Regions from separate parts of the Vibrio breoganii genome, predicted to be linked through region 2. Evidence: riboswitches for the same ligand, from Rfam matches in the RefSeq annotation. Region 2 holds a riboswitch; the other holds the start of a gene.

Region 1 (9,452 bases), 500 kb from region 2:
AATCGCTTCTAAGATAAATTGGTGTTCTAGTAGCGCTTTGTGCGGATCGTTATGTCTTCTAGGAGACTGGTAACGATACATTCGAATTAAGTGATACAGCTCGCCGCACAACAGCTTTATCAAGTGCGAATTACGGCTGGCGTGAATGATTTGATGATGAAAATCGAAATCCCCTTGCTGCAGGGCATAGGACTCCCCATCTCGATTGGCAAGGTGATCGCCGTGCGCTTCAAGTAGCAGAGTTAATCGCTCTAGTTCTGGCTCGGTAATGTGCTTGGCGGCCAACCTTGCTGCCATGCCCTCTAACGACTCGCGAACACAATACAGTTCCACCAAGTGCTGCTTAGACACGCTAATAACTCGAGCGCCCACATGCGGGATGCGCTCAATCAGCCCTACCCCTTCTAAACGCATCAAGGCTTCACGTAATGGACCGCGGCTCACTTCAAAGCGCTTGGCGAGCTCTGGTTCTGAGATCTTACTGCCCTCAGCTAAGTCACCACTGACCACAGCTTCAATAAGAAACTCGGTAAGATTCTCTGATTTGGTTGAGTCTTTTACTAATTGGGGAATATTCATTTCCACTTCACATTGTCGACAATCTGTAATTTATGGTTAAAAAATAGGCTCATTAATCACTAATTACAATCAAATTGTTTACAATTTAGACTAAAGGCTAATATGAAACGCCTTGGACAATGCGCCAGATCACACTACTAGGTCAGGAACGTCTAGGCATTGCATGAGAGGTTTGAAGGGCCGCTTTATTGGATAATGGTTGTTCTAATGGGCAAAGACTGGATTGAATCCATCAACACCTTGCTTGTTAATTTTTCAAAACTTACTGAAAACTGATATATCGCAACTCAATTTGCCGCCACTAGCCTGATACTGTTGGGCTAAAGAACGAATAAGGTAGTAGAACAATGGACAACTTAGTTGAGCGCTTCTTGCGCTATGTAAGCTTTGATACTCAATCGAATGGTGCAAACGAGCAGTGCCCAAGCACGGAGGGACAGCGCGTTCTGGCACAGCAGATAGAAAGCGAACTGCGCGAGCTTGGCCTTAGTGATGTGCTTCTCGATGACAATGGCTACATTTCGGCTCGCCTTCCTTCTAATGTCGATTTTGATGTCCCTGCCATTGGCTTTGTTGCCCACATGGACACCGCGCCAGACGCTTCAGGTAAAGATGTAAAGCCGCAGGTTGTCGACAACTATCAAGGTGGCAAGATTGTACTGGGCGATTCAGGAGAGGTACTCACTCCGTCTCAATACCCTGATCTCGACAAACTGCATGGTCAAAGCCTGATCACGACTGACGGTACCACCCTACTGGGGGCAGACAACAAAGCAGGCATAGCCGAAATCATCACAGCAATGGCTTACCTTAAGGCCAACCCACAGATACAACATGGCGACATCTGCATTGGTTTCACTCCAGACGAAGAGATTGGTCGCGGAGCCAACTTATTTGATGTAGAAAGATTCGGCGCCGAGTGGGCCTACACCATAGACGGCGGCCCTGTTGGCGAACTTGAGTATGAGAACTTTAATGCGGCATCGGCAAAAGTGATTTGTCACGGTGTTAACGTCCACCCAGGCACCGCAAAGAATAAAATGGTTAATGCCATCAACATGGCAGCGCAATTTCAAATGCTGATGCCTAGTGAAGAAACACCAGAATGCACTGAAGGCTACGAAGGCTTCTATCACCTTAATTCAATGACTGGCGCTGTGGCTAAGGCTGAGCTTTCTTATATCATCCGTGACTTTGACCGTGATGGACTAGCAAGCCGTAAAGCCTTCATGCAAGCACAAGCTGACAAGCTCAATAGCCAACTCACTAACGGGCATGTTGAACTCGAGATTAGCGATAGCTACTACAACATGCGTGAGATGGTAGAGCCATACCCGCACATCATCGATATTGCCAAGCAAGCGATGATTGATTGCGATGTCGAGCCAAACATCAAGCCTATTCGCGGTGGTACTGACGGCGCTCGCTTATCCTTTATGGGCTTGCCGTGTCCAAACATCTTTACCGGCGGCTATAACTTCCATGGCATTCATGAATTCGTCAGCATTGATGGCATGAAACAAGCGGTGAAGGTGATTGTGAAGATTGCAGAGAATACGGCTAAACGCCCGCAGTAGAGTGCCTATCAGGTCACAGCACTCAAAAGTGCCCAGTTTTCGCTGGGCACTTTTCCATGCACTGTACATAAAAGACACTCTAGGTCGCTTTTAACGCTAATCTATCTGTATTCAATCACTAATCGCATCACTCTATGAACCACCCACTCTACAATAAGCTCATCCATTGGCATCAGCAGGCTCACCCAGAATATGTTGGTGACAATGCACCAAACCCCGACTCTAAACTAAGCCTAGAGCAACTGGCCTCTCAGATACTCGTTCCCATTGAAGCGCAGCTTGGCGAAGTCACTATCTCGTATGGCTTTAACAGCAGTGAACTAAACCGCTATATACAGCGCATGAGTCCTCGTGATACTGGCCCGAAAGAAGATCAGCACGCTGCAAGTGAGCTTAACCTAGCAGGGAATAGAATCTGCACTCGAGACGGCGCAGCCTGTGATTTGTGGGTAAAGGGCTTTGAAGACAAGATGCATTTGGTCGCGAAATTCATCACCGAGCACCTGCCCTTTGACCGTCTCTACTATTACGGTTCAGATAGGCCAATACACATTAGCTTTGGCCCAGAGCACAGTCGCTACATTCAATACCGCCGTACACGTGAAGATGGTAAACGTGTATTAGGTAAAGTGATTAAGTTCACAGAATCTGGCGATTATTTTGCAAGCTTAGATTGAGCAGTTTTCGTTCCAAAGTGGCGTGTAGTGGTAAGCATAAAATGGAACTCTTAGGTATTATATCTATCAAATAAACATGCCTGCGAATCCGCAGTGTCATGCTTTCAGATTGATAGAGAGGTTCATTATGTTTTCAGTAACGTTACTCCCAAGGGACTACAACTCTCAGCTTTGTTCGGAACTAAAGCGCACGCTATCTCAAAAGCTTCACGACTACTTCGACGCTTCTAGCGTGAAATTTTGGGAATCAAACGCAGAACAAATTATCTTCATTGAAGATGCAAAAGAAACCCCATGGGGCATCACCATCAACGCCAACAACCGCGTAGTGATTGAAGAGTTCCTAGACAATATGGAAAGCCCGGTTGAGTTTGAAGTACTAGAGGCGTAAGTGCTCATCTAGTGTTGATAAAGCCAAGGTTTGAAAATGCCTTGGCTTTCTGACTACCAATCTGAAATCAACAGCCTACTTTTAACGCCTTTAATTTGAAGGCTCATTGCTTCAAAGACTTCCTCGAAATCCCTGCAGGCAACAGGAATATTTGGTAAAGAGAGCGAAGCCTCGGTAAAAAAACGGCTCTGATCCTGCTCCGTCCCCCAAGCTAGTTCCCACCAGTTAAGTATTCTACCTCTAGACTGACTAAGACGAGTTGCACTAGGTACCCTATCACTTTTACTACGGTTCTCTTTCGCTAGCACTGGAAACAAATTCCACCTGTCATTATTAGGCCAATACGCAAATGGCAGACAATGATCGATATGATAATCACCAACTAACTTCCTTCCGCTCCAGATACTTTCAACCATATTAATATCTTGGTTTAACTCTTCGACTCTCTTTCTCACTAATTTTGTATCGTGTCCTTTGTCGTTCCACACTAAATATTCATGATACTTTTCAAGTGATATGTTTCTGTCCTTGTTTAGTTGGAAACTTCGCATCTCTGATACCCACTGGTTAACCACCAATGGTTCAATCCATGAATGGTATAAGCGTAAACACTCCCATAAACTTTCATCGAGAGAAAATGTCCCAAAACTAGCAAAATAATCTGAATCAAGAACCACCTGTTCTACTTTTTTCTTCCTATTACGTTCAATCTGAAAGTACCGATTAGAGGTATCCCCTTGGTACGTATGTTTTACCGGCCCTGCATTAATAGTATCGATACTATCTGAAATTGCATTACTTAATGCTATAGCTTCCTTCCCAAAAAACATTGAGCCTATAGATAAATCATCAGCAACCAAGTGAGTAATTTTCCTCCATCCATCATCTTTTACAAAAGCCAAATTCTTTTCTGAACTTTTCAGTTGTTGAATATTTGGCTTATCTATTAATCGCTTAAACTGGCGTATCCAATACAAAGCAACCAATCCGACAGGAATAAGTACCTTACCATCATGCCTATCCATCACTGCTCCTGGATGAGCGTCGGCGATCCTGAGTAAGGTACGCAATAGTGCTAACTTATATGTGGCTGTTTTTTTGTCGTTGACAATAATATGTCTAATCTTGGTTAAGTCGCCAGTTCCATCATCTGGCAATGAAAAAACGGCTGTTTGCCATTGAACATCAGCCCTTTTCAATGTGTCATTTTCAATATCAGAAGCGAATACCATTAATAGAGCAGAGCTTTTAGCAAATTGTTCTAGCTCTGTAATAGAAACAGGATAGGACATTCGACCATCTGAAAAATCACCATGTCTTAGTGAAATAATCAGCTTACCGTTCGGAGCCAACAAATTAGACAGTTTTCGAAAAGCCCTAGCACGAGAGGATTGGGGGACGTGCATCCACACACCACTTAGTAGAATCACATCAAATCGAACTCCAAGATTCACAATCTTTGTTAAACTCGGCAGAGAATCAGAGATCCACGTGACTTTGCTACCAGTATGCGCCTCTCCAAGTTTTCTCATCTCTTTTGACGGCTCTAAAGCATAGACATCACATCCAGTTTCACTCATATATAAGGCATCACGGCCTATACCGGCCCCAACATCTAGCACTTTATCTCCAGACATAGGCCAATAATGACGCCAACTATCGTGAACTTCTTCAAAAGTTGTTGTGGTATACTGTTCAAAGAATTTCTGGGCGAACTTATCGTAAATAGATGATTTATCAGACATAACTTTACTCTTTTCAACACTACTACCATTAAAGAGCAAAATCAGGACTGTTCCAATAGTTATTCCAAATTCTTCACGTAATTTCTATTAATTCTAACGAATTCATCTTTAACGCCTTACCAGCAGAGATAGCCATATGCTCCAGATCTCCAACACCGTATCCCTAGCCGATTGGGAAATCGAAATGACTGCCATTCGCGCTATGGGTGCAGGTGGTCAGAACGTTAATAAGACTTCGTCGGCAATACATCTGCGCTTTGATATCAATCGCTCTACCCTGCCTGCTGTGTATAAGGAGCGATTGCTTGCCCTATCGGACAGTCGCATTACCAGTGAAGGTGTGGTGGTGATCAAGGCTCAGGCGTATCGAACCCAAGAGTTGAACAAACAAGATGCGCTCAATCGTCTTCAAGAATTGATTAAGAGTGTCACTGTGGTGCAGAAAAAACGTCGACCAACTAAGCCAACCAAGGCTTCTCAAAGACGACGTATCGATTCGAAGAAGAAAAAAGGACAGACCAAGTCTTTGCGTGGTCGCATAGTCTAACCACGTTCATGCCGTATATGAAAAAAGAGGTAGATGCATTAGCACCTACCTCTTTCTCTATCTTAGTTAAGCTATAGAAACTTACTTACGCTTCAGCCAACACCGACTTCTCAGCAGAGCAATAGAACTCTTGTGCTCTAGCCCAGATACCTTCTGGATCTTTACCTTGGGTAAGGTCAATCAAGTGCGGTAGCAGTTGGCCTGCAAAATCTTCACTGCTCTCTTTTGGTAGAACCGTTGGCAGGTGGTCAACGGCTTGTACGCGAACACCGTCAACTACTGAGTCAATGATTGGCTTAGTGAGCTTAGTGCACTGGTTGTAGATCCTGATTGGGTTATCAGGGTTGTTTGGATCGCAGCTTACGTCACTGATCATGCTTAGGCGTGGTGATTCGCCTAGGCTCTCTTTAGTGAGGAATGGAGGCGTACCTTCTGCAAGGTAGGCGCAGTTCACTAAGATATCGTAGTCATTGATTGCGGTGAATGGACCACCCGCTTTAGTTTCTTCGATATCCCAGCCTTGTGCTTGAAGGCCAAGGTCTGTGAACAGATCCATTGCGCCTTTACCGCAGCGGCCGAACTGACCAATAACCAATACCTTCGGTGCTTGCTCGGCGCTCTTTAACTGCTCACTCAGTACTGCTAGATACTCAGAGCGGTCGGCATAGCTTTCAACGGCTGGGTAAACGTCACTGCTTTGTGTGTGATGAACATAGCCTGAAAGACCGATTGCCGCACCCACATAACCGGCCCAGTAGCCAAATGCACATACACGGCGACCTTGTGCATCACGCAAGAACTCAAGGTCTAGAACCTGACCACTGCCCTCTTTAAAACGAGAAAGGATCTGAACGGCTTCGTCTTGTCCTTTAAAGGCGTGAGCAAAATAGATGTGCTTGTGCTTTAGGGCAAAGCTTTCTTCTGCTAGCTCTTTTAGACCAAGAATATAAGCGTGCTCTGGCGCATCTACCCAAGAGTGTGTTTCCACCAGCTGACAGCCTACATCGGCGTAAGCTTGGTCTGGGAAAATGCGCGTTTCACTGTGTTCAACCGCAATCTCGGCACCTGCATCAATCAATGCTTTGGCGCCAGAGGGAGTCAGTGCAGTGCGACGTTCTCCTGGTTTTACTTCATCGCGAAGCCAAAATAGTGTTTTCATTTATTAAAATTCCTTCTTATACAGCAGGCACGACGCGCTGGATTCTACCCTGTCGACGTACCATAAAGGTAATGAGTGCAACCTGAAGAATTGCAATAGCTAGGATCGTGTATGGGCTACGAGTTATCTCTGCTAGCATAAAGCCAACTGACGCTGTAACACCAGTCAAAATTGCATACGGGAACTGAGTTCGTACGTGAGAGACGTGATCACAACCTGTCGACATCGAGCTCAGAATGGTCGTATCAGAGATAGGCGACGTATGGTCACCTAGCATACCACCACTTAGAGCTGCGCCAATACAGATGATTGGGTCAGCGCCTAGTGCGGAAGCCACTGGTACAGCAATTGGGATCAAGATAGCAAATGTGCCCCACGATGAACCTGTCGCGACCGAGATAAAGCTACCGATAATAAAGATGATCGCAGGCAACAAGAATACAGGCAGACGGTCGTTCATCACTTGGCTGATGTAATCACCGGTACCTAGTGTTTTACAGATATCGCCGAGTGTCCAAGCCAGTAGCAATATCATCAGGATCAACATGATGCGCTGCATGCCCGCAACAAAGGTATTGAACGCTGTAGAAGCGGTCATTGTCTTGGTGTAGGCGTAGTAGCCAATCGCTGTAATGGACGCAATCAAGTAACTCGTACCAAGGCTTGCACGAATTACTGGACCATTAATGGTGCCATGCAGATGGTAGTTGTAAGTAAATAACGCAATCAAAGAGCCAAACAACACCCCTAGCGGAAGAATAATCAACGTCATCGATGCTGACTTACCTTCTGTGCTTTTCGGCTGTACTTCTTCGACATCAGCAGACAAACGTGCTTTGGCTTCCGCCTCCGCCATTGGGCCCCAGTCTTTTTTCAGCATCGCATACACAGGCACACTGAACAACGCCAATAAGGCATAAAGCTGGTACGGAATCACTTGTAAGAAGGTGGTAAAGCCATCTACTTGCTGACCCATGTTGCTGTAGGCATTCTCAATCAAACCCTGCGAGTATACGCCCCAGCTAATGATAGGGATTAGTACGCACACCGGTGATGAGGTGGAGTCGATAATAAAGGCCAGCTTCTCACGGCTTAGCTTTAGCTTGCTAAAGATTGGCGAGAACATTGGACCTAAGATAAGTGAGTTACCAGAGTCGGTAAAGAACACACCGATACCCGTTGCCCACGTCGCCACCTGCGCCTTTAATGGCGATGAAATATAGCGTGTCGCCATAGTGGAGAACGCGGTCATCCCGCCGCTTTGCTCTACAAGGTAGATAAAGCCAGAGATGATGGTAATAACAATAATGATTTGCGCATTAGTGGTTTGAGCAAGTTGGGCAAACGGACCGTCCGTCAAAAACATCAATGCGGTGTCTACAGGGTTACCCTGAGTGATGATCAACATACCACTTATCACGGCAACGCCGAGGGCCAAAACAACATGGCGCGTGGTGAACGCCAGAATCAATGCCAATATAGCGGGAACGATGGATAGCAATCCATAATCAGCCATTCGTAAAATACTCCAAAAATGAAAAAATAATCGAATTAGAGGAAGGCTGTATTAGTGAGCACTGATAGACAATAGACTGGCGTTAAAGCAATAGAAAAGATGCAAGCGCATGACTGTTGTAGCTCCCCATCCCGACAGAGTCGAAGATGACAGTGTTATTCTTATTTAGAACAACCCCAGCAATGCGAGTGACCATCTACACTGCTTCGGCATCGACTCCTTTCGTTAAGCTTCAATGGGGTGTCAACCTCCACTTAACTACTCTTAGGCGATGCGCCTCTACGTATCATCGAAGAACAATATTCTTCGAGACCGCAGAATAAAAACATATTTTATAGGGCAACAAATATTTTAAACTGGCAAACGTGCGATGGATCACACAATCATTCCGCGTTCGCATATGGATTAATCAATATAGGCAAACGATTGCTTTAGCAGATTGAGATAGGACAAATTATCAGAGTGAATTACAGATACAAAAATAGCACCCTAATGAGTGCTATTTTGTGGTTACTCTCAGACATCTCTATTGAGTGCTTGTAGCACTACATCGCTTATCTGCGAGAGCGGTTTCTGCGCTCTTGTGCTTTTTTCTCTTTGAACGCTGATGCCGCTTTAGCTTGTGATGCCAAGATAGAATCGACAGTCAATTCCATTGGCTCTCTAGGCTCAATACCGTTTGCGAAGGTACGCATTCTTGGCGGCATTTCTTTCTCTTCTTCCGTTGGACGCGGCATGCGCTTGAAGCGAGACAGGTAAAACGCCTCTAGCTTCTCTCTTGCCCATTCACTTTTGCGAAGATACTTAACGCTACTGGCGACAGAGGGGTTAGTATGAAAGCAGTTAAAGCGCATCGCAGTATCAAGAATGTTCCAACCGTAATGGTCAACCAACTCTTGAACCATGTCTTCCAGTTTAAGACCGTGTAGTGGATTGTTTTGTAGTTCTTCTCTGTTAATGCTCATGTGCTGCTTACTCTGTTTGGTTTGGCTGGATTATAGCAATGAGTGAGGGTTGTTGTTAGGGAAATATGTGGGAGGTTCATAGGATAATGAGTGCGCTCTAAGATCCCACTGGGCTGGCAATCCAGATAAGCTATCGCTTTCTGGGATGACGAGATTCGGGATTGTGCGTTTAAAACACACACCCTCACAACGTCATTCCGGAAACCCGATAGGGTTATCCGGAATCTTAGGTTCCTCATAAGATGGCACGAGGAAAAACCTGTGGCTTGTGGCTTGTGGCTTATGACTTAAAACTC
Region 2 (9,452 bases):
TCTAATTTCTCTTGGTCAAACTCGCCGTCACGTTGAATCAGTGTCGCTTTTGAACGGAAGATAACTTCGGCTTCTTTTAGGCCATTCGCTTCTAGCGTCGCGCCAGTTGACACTAAGTCAGCAATGCCGTCGGCAAGACCCGCACGAGGAGCCACTTCTACAGAACCGGTTAGCATACAGGTGCTAAATTCGATGCCTTGCGTGTCCATGTACGCCTTAAGCAAGTGTGGGTAGCTTGTTGCAATGCGTTTCCCGGCTAGGTCTTGAGGACCTGCGTATTCCATCTCTTTATCCACAGCGATAGATAAGCGGCAACCGCCAAAGTCTAGGCGACGCAGTGTCTTGAAGGTGCTTGGTTGTCCTTGCGCTTTGCGATCAAGTCGAACCTCTTCTAATTCATTCTCACCAATGAAACCTAAATCAACAACACCATCCATGATAAGACCCGGGATATCGTCATCGCGCACCAACAGAAGATCGATCGGTGTGTTTAACGAATGAGCGACTAGACGCTCTCCCATGATGTTGAATTTAACGCCACTCTTCTTGAGTAATTCCTGACATTCTTTGCTAAGTCGACCTTTCTTTTGAATAGCAATTCTTAGACGTTGTGTTTGCATTGCAGATTCCCTGTGCTGATATTCTAATTTGTAAATCGTGTAAAAATGAAAAAACCCTTGGGGCTAGGCTCCCAAGGGTTTAAATCTGAATTCTTGATTCAACCTCCGAGAGCATTGTCTCCCGGATACGCGCAACTCGCCCGAAAGACTAGTGTGGGTGATGGTGATGATGAAGGTTCATATCTTGTCGGCGCATGTTCTTAAAGGCTCATTCAATTGGCTTACAAACACACTAACTAAGCAGATCAAACTTTGCAACCGTTTAGTTATGAAAAATTCGATTTCAGGGTAAATTTACTTAGGGTTCGACCGAAACGTAAAATACCGTTTACAAAAAAAGGAAGCAGAGCTTCCTTTTTAATCATCATTTCACTCGGTACTTAGACGCACTATGCCTTTTGGCAAGCCATCTTAGAGCGAGACAGCGTTGAAAGTACAAAGCATACCACCACGAAAGCCACACTTGATGCTGCAAACGAAATCGCCACTGAGGTCGTCATACCTAGGGTGATAAAGCCCACGCAAGAAATAAGCGCTACAGAGAGCGCATACGGCAACTGAGTCGAAACGTGGTCGATGTGATTACAACGTGCACCCGTAGATGACAGGATGGTGGTGTCTGAGATAGGTGAACAGTGGTCACCAAATACTGAACCCGCCAGTACTGCACCCAACATAGGAAGCATTAGCGCAAGGTCGGTTGCTCCTGCCATGTCACCGGCGATTGGAAGCATAATACCGAATGTACCCCAAGAAGTACCGGTAGAGAATGCCATCACACCCGCTAGTAAGAATAGGATAACTGGCAACCAGCCTGCATTGATGTTCGCTTGTTGTGCCATTGACGATAGGTAAGAACCTGTCTTCATGTCACCAATTACGCTACCAATAGACCATGCAAAAACTAGGATGAGAATTGCGCCAAACATAGATTTCGCACCAATCCACAATGCGCGGCTAATTTGAACTGCAGGTAAACCCTGACGCAATACGGTTGCAAGTGCCACGACAATACCAACAAGACCACCATAGATAAGAGAAGTACCTACATCGGTGTTCTCAAACGCGCCTAGCACGTTAAAGGCAATACCATCTTCAGCCAGAGCCAGGCCGCCGGTATACATCATTGCCGCCACTGTCGCTACGATCAAAGTAACGATTGGAAGAATAAGGTCTGTAACTGAACCGCGAGAGCTTTGCTCAATATCCAGCTCTTCATCAATTAAGTGAGAGCCTTCTGCTTCTTCGTCTTTTTCAAAGCCGCGACCTTGAGATGCTTCAATCTCATGACGACGCATCGCACCGACATCAATCTTAAACCAGGCTACAGCGAATACCATAAGCAGTGCAAACACGGCATAGAAGTTCATTGGGATAAGACGAACGTAAGCGCCCAGTGCAGAATATTCGGTCATGTTGTGGCTAACAAGGATGCCACCAATGATCGTCATTATGTATGCACCCCAGCTTGAAGCCGGCATCAGCACACACATAGGCGCAGCCGTCGAATCAAGAATGTAGGCAAGTTTTGCTCTTGAAACGTAGAAACGGTCTGTCACAGGACGAGCAACCGCGCCAACAGCAAGGCTGTTGAAGTAATCATCAATAAAGATGAACACACCTAGGAAAGCAGCAAGTAGCTTAGAGCCACGCTTGCTTTTCACGCGAGACTGAGCCCACTCAGCAAATGCGCGAGTACCACCAGACAATGTCAGCAATGCTGTCATCATGCCTAGTAATAATAGAAACCCAACAATACTCATATTCCATGAGTTGATACTGCCGTCTTCAATGAATACGCCATAAACGGTGTCAAAAATGTAACCCGCTGCTCCAGTTACGGAGTAATCAGCTAAAAGGAAACCGCCAAGGACGATACCGGTACCCAAAGAAAGCAGTACGCGACGAGTAATAATAGCCAGCCCTAAAGCCAATAATGGGGGCAATAAAGAAACAGGCGATGTAGCAAAATCCATTAAATTCATGATCTTCTTAATACCAAATTTGGTAAGAGATCTACTGTAGATAGGCATTCGACATGATGTTGAATAAGCAACCCATCAGGCGACAGGTTACCCCACAGTAGCGCTCCATAGTTTAACAACACAATAGACTATGGCAGTGTTATTCCTTTCGGAAATAACCCCAACAAGCAACCTTGATTGGATTACTCATTTCGGCAGTTACTCCTTTCACTAACAATTACAACGACATCACTCTATTGTTAGCTACTGATAGTATCTGCGCCTCTACCTCATCCCCTAGTTACGCAACTTACAAAATGTAATATGCTACTAGATGATCTAGGAGCGACGCATTCTACTGAGTTAAATAGAAAATGCAACATAAAGTGGCAACACTTCATTCGGAAGCAGTATCCAAGCATGAGTAGTCCAGCTTCAAAATCTCACCCATATAGATTTAGCCTTGAAGATCAGGTAGTTAGCTAATCAGTATTGCCACCCAATAAATAGAGTTAAAGCTCTATAAAGAGATTAAAGTTAAGAAACTTTACTTTGAATAGTACCGATTAATTTATGTAAGTTTAAAAATTCCTTTTATTTTCGAATCTTTTGTTTCTTATTATTTTTGAAATTTTATTTATTTTATATTTAACTATTTGAAAAGCTCTTATATAATTGACTTATTCTGTGGCACAGCTGTGCACTTTACTTAGGCAACATTTGTTTGCTGTATAAATCTGATGGGATCAAAAAATGTCTGAAATCACTAAAACACTTTTAAATATCCGTAGTCTTCGCGCTTTCTCTCGTGAACTAACTTTTGAACAACTAGAAGAAGCTTTAGATAAATTAACGACTGTTGTAGAAGAACGTCGTGAAAACGAAGCTGAAGAACGTGCAGCACGTGAAGAAAAAGAAAAGAAACTAGCAGAATATGCTCAACAACTTCTTAAAGAAGGCATTGATATTGAAGATCTAGTAGCAGCAGTTGCTGGTGATTCTACAGCTAAAGCGGGTAAAGCAAAATCTAAACGCGCTCCACGTCCTGCTAAATACGAATACGTAAATGAAAGTGGTGCAACTAAAACTTGGACTGGTCAAGGCCGTACGCCTTCTGCAATCCAAAAACAACTTGATGAAGGTAAGTCTCTAGACTCTTTCCTAATCAAAGCATAATTTAAATACTAGATTTGCATTAGATTGAATTAAGCTCCCTACTAGGGAGCTTTTTTATGCCTTCAATTAACCAATATATGCAATCTTGAGCACAAAAAAATAACAATAGATAAAGGAATGATATTAAATCATTGAACAGAGCTATATCGACTGCAATACCGATAAGTTTGTAATCTCTTGTACTACCCAGTACCACTAGGTATTTTTAATCCCAACCCCTCTAAAGCACAAATAAACGTTAATTGTCAGCTCTATGTAAAAAGGCCCCTATCGGAGCCTTAATTTAATTACAGAATATTACCTTTCCCAGTACGCCTCTTCTAGGCTATCTTCTCGCTCTGGTAATCCACGAGATAAACGAGGTGAATGCTGCGCTAAAACTTCATAACTGGCGCGATTAGAATATTTACAAACCTGAGAAAAAGAAGAGTAAGTCAAATATTCGTGCTCATGTTTACTTGAGTTAGGAATATTTTGCTTATGGAATCTATTCGCTGACAAATCATGTAACAAAGCAGACAAAGCCGCATCCCCTGCTCCATTGGTGTTCTTAATCTTCTCTGGACCACCCATATATGGTGCGATGTGAGAGTAGACTTTAAATGGAGTCGTACACGCCGATTTTAAAGCAGGACGACTGAATTCATAGCGGTTAAATTCAGCGATTTCTCCTGGTAGAAGCGGCAGTGAGGTTTCGCGCTTAGCACTCTCCTCAGTGTAGCCTGCCATAAATAGTCCCACAGGGCCCGCAGTACACAGAACTAAGTCAGCCCAGTCCAATACTTTATCAGCAGCTAACAAAGGGTCGCTCAGGCCTGTCAGCGCCTCCGCCTCTTCTTCGTTCATTGCCACAACAGAAACGTTCTCTGAAATAAAATCAATCCAGAATTGCGGATCATCCTGAATAACAAATTTTGTGCCTAGGGTTAATACAACAGGTACGTCGTGCTTTTTCGCGTACTCTACTGCCTTCATCGTTGCTTCAGGCATAGGGTCACCCTCTTTGCAACGAACTAGGTATGAGGTCAACACAAGAGCGGCTGCGTCAGGGAAAATAGACTCTGGAATACTCTCAGCGCGAAGTTGGTTCATCTGGCCTTCGCTAATGGCAAAGGTACGCTCTCCCCCATCCGAGATAAGAGTAAAGCAGCGGCCAATAGCGCCATTCACACCTTGTAGGTAGTTAAGATCCATTCGGCTAGAAGTGTTACACAAATAGCGAAAGCCATAACTACCAATTTTAATTTCAGCACTCATTACGCCAAGCAAGATAGACTTATCATCTGCTAATACTGAATAGTTGTGCAAGGTGTTACCAATGGTGCCACCCGCATATTCGTTAGTGATCAATTGCTGCTGTTTAAGTTCGTTATACAGAGACTCTGCGGTTTGGTCGTCAATGACTAACGAATGCCCCTTACTAAGATTAAACTTGCTAATGAAGTCATCGGACACCGTAGCTTCTATATCTACTAACGTCTGATCAATTCCCACAACATAGGTGCTATGAGCACCGTCATCAGATTGTGTTTTCGGAACTAATGGATCAGAGGTATTGACTGGAAAGTAGTGCTTAGATTTGCGTTGGCCTGGAAATTTCATTCGAGTTCTATGTTAGGGGAATAGATCTGCAAATTGTAGACGCTAGAAATGTGACCTTCAACACACTATGAAAACGCAAACGTTTAACTCAGAATTAAATTACTCTTTCGGTTAAATTTTAAACAAAAAAGCCAGCGCACGAATCATCGGCACTGGCTCTTGTCATTCAGGCTACAAACCGCTAGCTCTTCGCTTTTGGTTTTTTGCGCTTGTCAGTAATTTCCCACTTACCGTCAATGTATAAGCCAGTCCAACCAGAAGGCTTACCATCGATTTCAGAACGAACATAGTTCTCTTTGCTCTTACGGCTAAAGCGAACCACTGTTGGCCTACCGTCTGGATCCTCTACAGGTGCATCCGCCAAATACTGGAATTTAGGCGATAAGCGATCCTTAAAGCGAGACAGTTCTTCCACTAACGGCGCTCGAGTTTCACGAGATTTAGGGAAGTTACTTGCTGCCATGAATAGACCTGAAGCACCATCACGAAGTACAAAATACGCATCCGACTGAGTACAAGGTAGTTCAGGGAAGTGCACTGGATCTTCTTTTGGTGGCGCAACTTCGCCATTACGCAAAATCTTACGGGTGTTCTTACAGGTTTCGCTGGTGCAATCCATGTACTTACCAAAACGGCCGTTTTTCAACACCATATCAGAGCCACATTTATCACACTCAACAACAGGACCATCATAGCCCTTGACCTTAAACTCACCGTTTTCGATCTCGTAGCCTTCACAGTTTGGATTGTTACCACACACATGAAGCTTACGCTTATCATCAATTAGATAAGCATCCATCGCTGTTTCACAGATAGGACAGCGACGTTTAGCACGTAGCGCAGCCGTTTCTGGGTCTTCTTCAAGAACGTTGATGATTCCATCTTCATCACCGAGGTTAATGGTCGTTTTGCAACGCTCCTTCGGTGGCAACGCATAGCCCGAACACCCTAAGAAAACACCCGTTGACGCAGTTCTGATACCCATAGGGCGAGAACACGTCGGACATTCAATATCTGTCATTACGATATGGTTTTGTTCCATACCGCCTTCGTCTGCATCCAGCTCAGCTTTCTCTAACTCAGATGAGAAATCAGTGAAGAAGCTATCTAGAACCTGAGTCCAAGTCGCATCGCCCTCTGCAATCTGATCGAGTTTCTGCTCCATACGGGCAGTAAAGTCGTAGTTCATCAGGTCAAGGAAACTATTGTTCAAGCGATCTGAAACAATCTCACCCATTTTCTCAGCATAGAAGCGACGCTGTTCAACTTTCACGTATCCACGATCTTGAATGGTCGAGATGATAGATGCGTACGTTGATGGACGACCAATACCGCGCTTCTCAAGCTCTTTAACCAAGGCTGCTTCAGTAAAGCGCGCCGGTGGCTTAGTAAAGTGTTGCTTGGGTTCTAGCTCTTTCAGTGAAAGCTTATCGCCCAGTTTAACCTCAGGAAGGAGCTGATCTTCGTTCTTACCCATAGGGCGCTGGACGCGAGTCCAACCATCAAACTTAAGGATTCGACCTTTCGCTTTTAGGGTAAATTCAGCCGCTTTAACACTGATGGTTGTCGAGTCATATTGTGCCGGTGTCATTTGACACGCCACAAACTGATTCCAAATCAGTGCATACAGCTTATGAGCATCAGCATCAACGCCCGCTAGGTCGTCAACCTTCACTTCTACGCTCGAAGGACGGATCGCTTCGTGCGCCTCTTGCGCGCCCTCTTTACTTCCGTAAGTAATAGGCTTCGCAGGTAGGTACTTATCACCGTATTCGCTACCGATGTAGCTGCGTAAGTTTTCTACCGCTTCACTACTCAAGTTAGTGGAGTCGGTACGCATATAGGTAATGTAACCCGCTTCATACAGACGTTGAGCCAGCATCATGGTTTTCTTAACGCCGTAACCCAAACGCGTACTTGCCGCTTGCTGCAGCGTCGATGTGATGTAAGGCGCCGAAGGTTTGCTCTTCGTTGGGCGGTCTTCTCGCTTACAAACCTCGTACTCTGCTTTTTCTAAAACGTTTAAAGCGGTTTTAGTGTCTGCTTCATTTCTCGGCTTGAACGCTTGTCCGTCACGTTGAGCGACCATCAAACGGAAGTCATCGCTCTTGTTAGTTAGCGTATTCGCATGAACGTCCCAGTATTCTTCAGGAGTGAATGCCTTGATCTCGCGTTCACGCTCAACCACAAGCTTGGTAGCAACGGATTGAACACGACCCGCAGACAGACCACGAGCCACCTTTTTCCAAAGTAACGGTGAAACCATAAAGCCCACAACGCGGTCCATAAAGCGACGCGCTTGCTGAGCATTAACACCATCCATGTTCAACTCGCCCGGAGTTTCGAACGCTTGCTGGATAGCATTTTTAGTAATTTCGTTAAACACTACACGCTTGTATCGCTGTTCATCGCCGCCGATGATCTCACGAAGGTGCCATGCGATAGCCTCTCCTTCGCGGTCCAAATCGGTTGCGAGATAAACGTAGTCAGCGTCTTTAGCGAGTTTTTGCAGTTCAGAAACTACCTTCTCTTTACCAGGAAGGATTTGATAGTTAGCTTCCCAACCATGGTATGGGTCGATACCCATCTTTTTGATCAGAGCTTTCTTATCTTTTTCTTTCTTAATGCGTGCTTTTTCTTCTACGCTCATTCCTTTGGTGGATACAGGCGTAGCCTTTTTACCGCTGGATTGACCCGCAGTAGGTAGATCACGTACGTGACCAACACTAGATTTAACAATGAAGTCTTTGCCAAGGTATTTATTGATCGTTTTTGCCTTAGCTGGTGACTCCACTATAACGAGAGACTTACCCATAACTGAACGTTCTGTCCTATGTTTTTGGCCCGCAAACGTGCGAACTCTACTTTTGATTCTTTTTTTACTATTGAGCGAGATTTTTTCAAAATCAACCCATTTTTACTCTTTTAGTGCTAATTGTGCGCTTAATAGCCAGTCTAGTCAGGATAGACCATAGATGGATTTACATGAATCTGCTTTTGTTTTGCCTGTTATTAGCGGTACACTTAGCGCCAGAATTTAATTGAACTATAGGTAACAAGATGAGTGATAAGAAGCCTATCTCAGAACTTGAGTTGCTGATGATTGCAAATAACATCATCCAAGAACACGACGACTATATAGAGGGAATGCGCGCGACCTCGGTTGTTGAAAAGGATGAGGTGTTGATATTCAAGGGTGAATACTTCCTTGATGGCAACGGTTTGCCAACCCCTAACACTACCGCTGTTTTCAACATGTTCAAATACTTAGCGCACCACCTTTCAAAAGAATTTACAGTTCGTTAATTATTAAAAAGGGCTCCTCTAAGGGCCTCTTTTTATTGCCTCTATATCGACGCCTTTCCACCATGTGCCATATAAAACACGCAACATAATGTTGCGCCTGTATCCAAGCGCTTCGCTCTCACATATAATGACCCACTTCACATTTTTCAATCGATTGAGACAAGGAATTACGGTGAGTTTACGCAGATTTATACCAACAAATGGCGCAATTATTATTGGTAGCATGGCTATCATTTTGATGGCTTCCACCTATTACCATCTAGGTATGGGTAATAACCAAAATTCTCTACAATTTGAAAAAGTATCGGTACCCGATTTTGCCGCAATCAGCGACGTAAATCAGAAGAAAAGTGCATTTTTTGCCTTCATTAAGCCGTACATTGAAAAGAAAAATGCCTTTGTTCAGCAGCAACGCCAAACGTTAGTGACGCTACAAAGCGAGTTAGTTGGTGGCCAAGTATTGTCTGAAGCAGAGCAGAACACATTGACTCAAATTGCCAGTCAGTATCGCGTCGAAGTGAAAGATTTCAGCCTGAATGAAGTCGATGCCCTACTTGTTCATGTAGACGTGATTCCAGAACAGCTGGTTTTGATCCAAGCGGCCAATGAAAGTGGCTGGGGAACCTCCCGCTTTGCTAAAGAAGCCAATAACTTCTTTGGTCAATGGTGCTTTACCCAAGGCTGTGGCGTTGTGCCAAACCAACGTAAAGAAGGTATGACCCACGAAGTGGCTAAGTTCAACTCCGTTGGTGATTCAGTATCTGCCTACGTCGATAACCTAAAC

What was found. Region 2 has a riboswitch for lysine ahead of OCU35_RS08000 (Na+/H+ antiporter NhaC family protein). Riboswitches for the same ligand answer to the same signal wherever they lie in the genome.
Region 1: linked by a shared signal. The riboswitch ahead of OCU35_RS05655 (Na+/H+ antiporter NhaC family protein) and the one ahead of OCU35_RS08000 (Na+/H+ antiporter NhaC family protein) in region 2 are both predicted to bind lysine.

Annotation. Positions count from the first base shown of each region.
Region 1 covers NZ_AP024864.1:1,197,796-1,207,247, reverse strand. The annotation lists gene OCU35_RS05690 (GntR family transcriptional regulator) at 1-579, opposite strand, end outside; gene pepT (peptidase T) at 927-2,156, shown strand; gene OCU35_RS05680 (hypothetical protein) at 2,291-2,833, shown strand; gene OCU35_RS05675 (hypothetical protein) at 2,961-3,224, shown strand; gene OCU35_RS05670 (class I SAM-dependent methyltransferase) at 3,278-4,969, opposite strand; gene arfB (alternative ribosome rescue aminoacyl-tRNA hydrolase ArfB) at 5,106-5,516, shown strand; gene OCU35_RS05660 (saccharopine dehydrogenase) at 5,602-6,675, opposite strand; gene OCU35_RS05655 (Na+/H+ antiporter NhaC family protein) at 6,692-8,191, opposite strand; lysine riboswitch at 8,303-8,481, opposite strand; gene OCU35_RS05650 (VF530 family protein) at 8,746-9,156, opposite strand; gene OCU35_RS05645 (rhodanese-like domain-containing protein) at 9,451-9,452, opposite strand, start outside.
Region 2 covers NZ_AP024864.1:1,701,071-1,710,522, forward strand. The annotation lists gene hisG (ATP phosphoribosyltransferase) at 1-620, opposite strand, end outside; His leader region at 666-793, opposite strand; gene OCU35_RS08000 (Na+/H+ antiporter NhaC family protein) at 1,010-2,605, opposite strand; lysine riboswitch at 2,696-2,880, opposite strand; gene OCU35_RS08005 (H-NS family histone-like protein) at 3,338-3,760, shown strand; gene OCU35_RS08010 (inosine/guanosine kinase) at 4,058-5,362, opposite strand; gene topA (type I DNA topoisomerase) at 5,544-8,177, opposite strand; gene OCU35_RS08020 (YciN family protein) at 8,423-8,668, shown strand; gene OCU35_RS08025 (glucosaminidase domain-containing protein) at 8,841-9,452, shown strand, end outside.